Regions from separate parts of the Roseateles sp. GW823-FHT07B05 genome, predicted to be linked through region 1. Evidence: predicted binding sites of a transcription regulator. Region 1 holds the regulator's gene; the other holds the start of a gene.
The links. The regulator FliA, encoded in region 1, starts transcription of late flagellar genes. The targets are predictions, from matches to a motif close to CTAAAGTTTNNNNNNNNNNNGCCGNTA.
Positions count from the first base shown of each region.

Region 1 (3,402 bases):
CGAGGAGCGCTTCTCTTCGCTGGCCTTCATGGAGAAGCTGCAGCGCCAGCCCGTGCAGGCGCGGCTGACGCAGAAGCTTCTGGAGCTGGGCTTTTCGCCTGCGCTGGTGCGCAAGCTTGCCGAGAGCTGCCCGTCCGACTTCAAGGCCGGCTCGCCTCATGACCCCGCCGACGAGACAGCCTGGGCCGCCCACGTGCTGTCGCGCAACCTGCAGACTGACGAGGCCGCCCCGGCCATCGAGGACCGCGGCGGCGTGTTCGCGCTGATCGGCTCCACCGGCGTCGGCAAGACCACCACCACCGCCAAGCTGGCCGCCCACTTCGCCACCAAGTACGGTGCCAGCCAGTTGGGCCTGATCACGCTGGACGCCTACCGCGTCGGCGCCCACGAACAGCTGCGCGCCTACGGCCGCATCCTCGGCGTGCCGGTGCACACCGCGCACGACCGCGCGTCGCTGGACGACCTGCTGGACCTGCTGTCCAGCAAGAAGCTGGTGCTGATCGACACCGCCGGCATGGCCCAGCGCGATAGCCGCACCCAGGAGCTACTGGAGATGCTGGCCCACCCCAGCATCAAGAAGCTGCTGGTGATCAACGCCGCGCAGCAGGGCGAGACCATCGAGGACGTCGTCGGCGCCTGGAAGGGCGCGGCCTGCGAGGGCGTCGTGCTCAGCAAGATCGACGAGGCCGTCAAACTGGCCCCGGCGCTGGACACGCTGATCCGCCACAAGCTCAAGGTGCTGGGCGTGGCCAACGGCCAGCGCGTGCCGGAAGACTGGCACCGCCTGCCCAGCGTCGCCCTCGTGCAGCGCGCGCTGAAGGGCGCGGCTTCCGGCGCCTGGCGCATGGACAACACCGACGTCAACCTGATCTTCGCCGGCGCACCGCTGACCGACGGCATGAGGGCCATCCACTGATGCTGCAAGACCAAGCCCACGGTTTGCGCCGCCTGTTCGCGGCCTCCAAGACGCGCTTCGTGCCGGTTGTCAGCAACCCGCGCGTGATGGGCGCCGGCGTGCTGCTGGAAGGCCTGTGCGCAGCCTTCGCCGAGCTCAATCTGCAAACGCTGGTGGTCGACGCGGGCGAGCATTCGCCGACGCCTTCGGAGCTGGCGCAGGTGGACTTGTCCAACTGCATCGAGCGGCTGTCTCCTCGGGTCTCGTACCTGGCGGCGCGCGGCCTGCCGCTGCGTCACATCAATGCGCAGGGCTCGGCAGCGGCCTTCCTGGAAGCGGTGGCCGCCGCGGCGCCCGAGGCCGACGTCATCCTGCTGCATGCGCCGGCATCCGAACTGGCCCGCGTCGTCGCGTCGCGCGAGGTGCGGCCTCTGCTGCTGGCCGACACCGACCCGCTGAGCGTCACCGAAGCGTATGCGGGCATGAAATGGCTCACGCAACGCGCCGGGCTGATGGTCTACAGTCTGCTGATGGCCTGCCACCCCCAGCTGCGCGTGGCCACTCGCATCGCGCAACAGCTTCATTCCTGCGCCGACGGCTTCCTCGGCGCGGTGCTGCGCGACTGGGCCTGCCTCGACCCCCGCGCCTCCCAGCATGCGCCGCTGACCCCAGAGCTGCGTCACCTGGCGCGCGAGCTGCTGCTGGCCGCGCCGCCCGGCGCGGCGCTGGACGCCGCCTCCGACGCGACCCCGCTGCGCCCGGCGCGCAAGGGAGCCTTTTCTCAGGTCCACGCGCATTGATCTCGCCGGAGTTCACCATGTACACGCCCAAAGGCCGCCTCGACAACAGCACGCTGATCAAGCAGTACAGCCCGCTGGTGCGACGCCTGGCGCACCAGATGATTGCCAAGCTGCCGGCCAACGTCGAGGTGGATGACCTCATCCAGGTTGGCCTCATCGGCCTGACCGACGCGCTGTCGCGCTTTGACGCAGGGCAGGGCGTGCAGTTCGAGACCTTCGCGACGCAGCGCATCCGCGGCGCCATGCTCGACGAGCTGCGCGGCGGCGACTGGATGAGCCGCGGCACGCGCCGCCAGCAGCGCGAGATCGAGGCGGCGGTGCACAAGGTCGAGCAGCGCCTGGGCCGAGCGCCCCACGAGGCCGAGATCGCTGCCGAGATGGGCCTGCCGTTGGCCGAGTACCAGGAGCTGCTGGGCAAGGTGCGTGGCACGCAGCTGGTCTACCTGGAAGACATGTCCGGCGACGAGGGCGACGAGGACTACCTCGACCGCCATGTGGCCGACGAGGCCAGCAACCCCGTCGCGCTGCTGCAGGACCACCGCATGCGCGAGGCGCTGGTGGCCGCCATCAAGAACCTGCCCGAGCGCGAGCAGTTTGTGATGAGCATGTACTACGAGCACGACATGAATCTCAAGGAGATTGCGGCCGTGCTCAAGGTCACGGAGTCGCGCGTCTGTCAACTGCACAGTCAGTCCATCGCAAGGTTGCGCGTTAAGCTGCGCGACTGGTAAATCGCGGGGCACGCCGACGGCAGCTGCCCCAGCTCATAAGCAGGGGACAAGCGCATGTTCGGATGGAAGAAGGCCGGGTATCCGACGGTGGCGACCGCTGCGACTGCCGCCGCGTCGCGTGAAGAGCCGACCCGGCGCGAGGATGGTGCCGCGCTGAACGTCGTCAAGCGCCTGGCCCGGTCAATCTCCACGGTGGGCAAGGATGCCGCCGAGGTGCGCGGTGCGCTCGAAGACACACAGCGTGTTGTGCAGGCCCAGAGCCAGGCCATGCAGGCGCTGGCCCTGCAGCTCAACCAGATCGGCGAAGCGCAACGCTCCATCGCCACCGCCACCGCCCAGAGCGCGGCGGCTGTGCAGCGCGCGCGCGGTGCGCTGGGCGTCGTTGGCGGCGAGGTGGTGGGCATGTCGGCCACGCTGGTGCAGGTGTCGGACGCCGCGGCCGAGATCACCAAGATTTCCTTGCAGACGCGCCTTGTCGCGTTCAACGCGGCCGTCGAGGCCAAGCATGCGGGCGATGCCGGCCGCGGCTTCGCCGTCGTCGCCGAGGCCGTCAAGGCGCTGGCTGGTCAGGTGGAGTCGTCGTCCAAGGCCATCGTCACCGCCATCGCGACGCTGCAGGACCGCATCGACCGTTTCAGCACCGAGCTGACCGAGAACGCGGCCAAGCCCAGCCAGATCCACGCCGCGTTCAGCGAGGTGGAGCAGGACGTGCAGCGCATTTCGGCGTCCGCCGCCGAAAGCGGCCAGCAGATGGGCCTGCTCAACGAGCGCGCACACGAACTGGAGCGCGAGGTGTCCGAAGCCACCCATGGCCTCAAGGTCGCGTTCGACGGCAGCGACCGCTTCCTGCGCATGTCCGAGGAGCTCATCGAGCAGATCGCCGAGAGCGGCGTCGAGGTCGACGACATGCCCTTCATCCGCACCGCGCAGTCGGCTGCGGCCGAGATCGGCGCGCTGCTGGAAGACGCGCTGCGCG
Region 1 covers NZ_JBXAGX010000010.1:49,498-52,899, reverse strand. The annotation lists gene flhF (flagellar biosynthesis GTPase FlhF) at 1-916, shown strand, start outside; gene AC1Q7O_RS19935 (MinD/ParA family ATP-binding protein) at 916-1,695, shown strand; gene AC1Q7O_RS19930 (RNA polymerase sigma factor FliA) at 1,713-2,426, shown strand; gene AC1Q7O_RS19925 (methyl-accepting chemotaxis protein) at 2,481-3,402, shown strand, end outside.

Region 2 (3,402 bases), on a different contig from region 1:
CGGACGACAGCGCGGCGATCTGGCCCGAGGTCAGCGCGGCCATGTCGTCCGTTTCCAGGCCTTGCAGCTGGGCGGTCGACAGCTTGGCGAGCTGGCCGGTGGAGAACGCAGCGACTTCCGTGGACGTCAGCGACCGGATCTGGTCACTGGAGAAGCCGGCCAGCGCCGCCGTGGTGATGGCGCGCAGGTCGGCCGTCTCCATGCTGGGCAGCGCGTCGGTGGACAGCGCGGCGATCTGGGCGGAGCCCAGCGCGGCCCACTGGCTGCTGGTCAGCGCGGCCAGGTCGGCCGTCTCCATGGCGGCGATCTGCGTCGTCGTCAGTGCGGCGATCTGCCCGGTGCCGAGCTTGGCGAACTGGTCGGACGTCAGCGCGTTCAGGTCATCGGTGGCCAGGCTCCGGAGTTGCGTCGTCGTCAGCGCGTTGAGCTGGGTGGACGACAGCGCCTGCAGTTGGTCGCTGGTCAGCGCGTCCAGCTGGGCGCTGGTCAGGCCGCGCAGCGCCACGGTGGAGATGGACTTGATGTCGCCGGCCTCGATGGCGGCGATCTGGTCGGTCGTCAGCGCCTTGAACTGGTCGCTGTTCAGCACGGCGATCTGGCTGGACGTCAGCGCGGCCACGTCATCCGTCTCCAGCCCTTGCAGCTGGGCCGTCGTGAGCTTGGCCAGCTGCACGGTGGTCAGCGCGGCCACTTCGCCGGAGACCAGGGACCTGATCTGGTCGCTGGAGAGGCCCGCCAGCGCCGCCGTGGTGATGGCGCGCAGGTCGGTCGTCTCCATGCTGGGCAGCGAGTCGGTGGACAGCGCGGCGATCTGCGCCGAGCTCAGCGCGGCCCATTGGGCGGAGGTCATTGCGGCCAGGTCGGCCGTTTCCATGGCGGCGATCTGCGTTGTCGTCAGCGCGGCCACCTGGCCGGTGCTGAGCTTGGCGAACTGGTCGCCCGTCAGCGCGTTCAGGTCATCGGTGTTGAGGCTGCGCAGCTGCGTGGAGGTCAGCGCATTCAGCTGCGTGGAGGTCAGCGCCTGCAGCTGGTCGCTGGTCAGGGCGTCCAGCTGGGCGCTGGTCAGCGCGCGCAGCGCGACCGTCGTGATGGACTTGATGTCGCCGGACTCGATGGCGGCGATCTGGTCGGTGGACAGCGACTTGAACTGGTCGCTGCTCAGCGTGGCGATCTGGCCGGACGTCAGCGCGGCCATGTCGTCCGTTTCCAGACCCTGCAGCTGGGCGGTCGTCAGCTTGGCGAGCTGGTTGGTCGTCAGCGCGGCGACCTCGCCGGACACCAGCGACCGCAGCTGGTCGCTGGACAGGCCGGCCAGCGCCGCCGTGGTGATGGCGCGCAGGTCGGCCGTCTCCATGCTGGGCAGCGAGTCGGTGGACAGCGCGGCGATCTGCGCCGAGCCCAGGGCCGCCCATTGCGCGGTGGTCAGCGCGGCCAGGTCGGCCGTCTCCATGGCGGCGATCTGGTCCGTCGTCAGCAGCGCGACCTGGGCGGTGCTGAGCTTGGCGAACTGGTCGGTCGTCAGCGCATTCAGGTCATCGCTGTTGAGGCTGCGCAGCTGCGAGGAGGTCAGCGCATTCAGCTGGGTGGAGGTCAGCGCCTGCAGCTGCTCGCTGGTCAGGGCGTCGAGTTGCGAGCTGGTCAGGCCACGCAGCGCGGTGGTCGTGATGACCTTGATGTCGCCGGACTCGATGGCCGCGACCTGGTCGGTGCCCAGCGCCTTCAGCGCGTTGCTGCCGATGGCCGCCACTTGCGATGACGTGAGCTGGGCGACGCCGTCCGTCGTCAGGCCGACGACCTGGCTGCTGGACAGCGAGGCGACCTGCTGCGTCGTCAGGGCCTGGACCTGCGTGGTCGTGAAGGCATTGATCTGGTCGGACCGGAACCCGGCGAGCGCCGTGGTGGTGATCGATCGCAGGTCCTCCGTCTGGAAGGCGCGGATCTGGTCACTGCTCAACGCAGAAAGGCCGCTGGAGGTGATCGCAGCGGCCTGGGTGCTTGTCAGCGCAATCAACTGGTCGGTGCTGAAGGCGGCCCAGTCTTCGGTCGTGAAGTCCCGGATCGTCGTCGTGGTCAGGCCAGGAATACGCGAAACGGGAATGAACGGGATGACGGTTGCCATGGTTTTTCACCTGCTGTTGTGCTGTCGGCCGCTGGCTGGAAACCAGGCAGCGGCCTTGCGTCGAATCGGATCTGTGCCCCTCGACGCCGGGGCTTTTCGGGTGCGAGTGCCAGGCCACCCGAAACGGGCAACTTGTAACTTGCGGTTTTTAGAGCTTCAGTCGGTTATCGGGCCATGCGGGCATGACTTGAGGAATTTGTTCTCGAATCAAGCCCGTTTGAACACCCCGTCCGTCCCTCGCATGCACGGACCCAGGGTGGTTTACCCACTGGCTAGCATGCTATTCAGGGCGGGCGCTGTCCACGCACCGATAAGGGCAGGCTTTCGGTGGCAGTTCACGGCCGCCCCGATTCCTTTCACGAAGCTGTCTGCGTGGCGCTCAGCCCGTTACAAAAATGGGCCGCCACCAGCGCCCGGCAGGCCGCCGCGTCCCGCGACAGCAAGGCCTTGACGATGGCGCGGTGTTCGTCCAGCGATTCCGCCAGCCGTCCCTCCCGGAACAGCGAATGGTGGCGGTTGAGCTTCATCAGCCGGCGCAGGTCGCCGACGATCTGCAGCCGCCATCGGTTGCCGTCGATCTCCAGCACGCGCAGGTGAAAGCGCTCGTTGGCGGCGAAGAAGGCGTCGCGCGAAGTTGCGGATTCATGCAGCGCTTCTTCCAGCGCCCGGTGCAACTCGCCCAGTTCGGCCAGCTCGGCGTCGGTGGCGCGCGTGGCAACTTCCGCCGCGGCGTCACTTTCTAGAAGGGACAGCAGTTGATAGGCTTCCCGCACGTCCCGCTCGCTCATCTCGGTGACGTAGGCGCCGCGGCGCAGCTTCATCGTCACCAGGCCTTCGGCCGCCAGCACCTTCAGCGCCTCGCGCATGGGGGTGCGGCTGATGCCCAGTTCGCCGCAGAGCTTGAGCTCGTCCACCCAGGCGCCCGGCTCCAGCTCCCGCGCCAGGATGCGCTGGCGCAGGCGGTCGGCGACCTGTTCGTACAGGGGCGCGGCGGCGAGGAGGGGGGTGGGCGAGGTCGGCATGAGCGGCACTTGTCAGCTCAGTGTAGCGAATCTGAATTCATAATTATGAATGACGGGTCGGCTAAGATGACGGCTCAGAGACAGGAGAGTTTCGATGTCGGACGCCAGCCAGAACGCCGAGGGCCGGGGGGATGCCCCGGAGTTCAAGACCGCCACGCTGGAGCAGTGGGCCCGGGCCGCGGCCAAGTCGGCGCCCGCCGGCGACGTGAGCGCGCTGAACTGGGTCACGCCTGAGGGTTTGACGGTCAAGCCGCTGTACAC
Region 2 covers NZ_JBXAGX010000002.1:219,196-222,597, reverse strand. The annotation lists gene AC1Q7O_RS05350 (SPM autocatalytic domain-containing protein) at 1-2,119, opposite strand, end outside; gene AC1Q7O_RS05345 (GntR family transcriptional regulator) at 2,476-3,141, opposite strand; gene scpA (methylmalonyl-CoA mutase) at 3,236-3,402, shown strand, end outside.
Region 2: the regulator FliA is predicted to act here: its motif matches at 2,285-2,311, upstream of AC1Q7O_RS05350 (SPM autocatalytic domain-containing protein).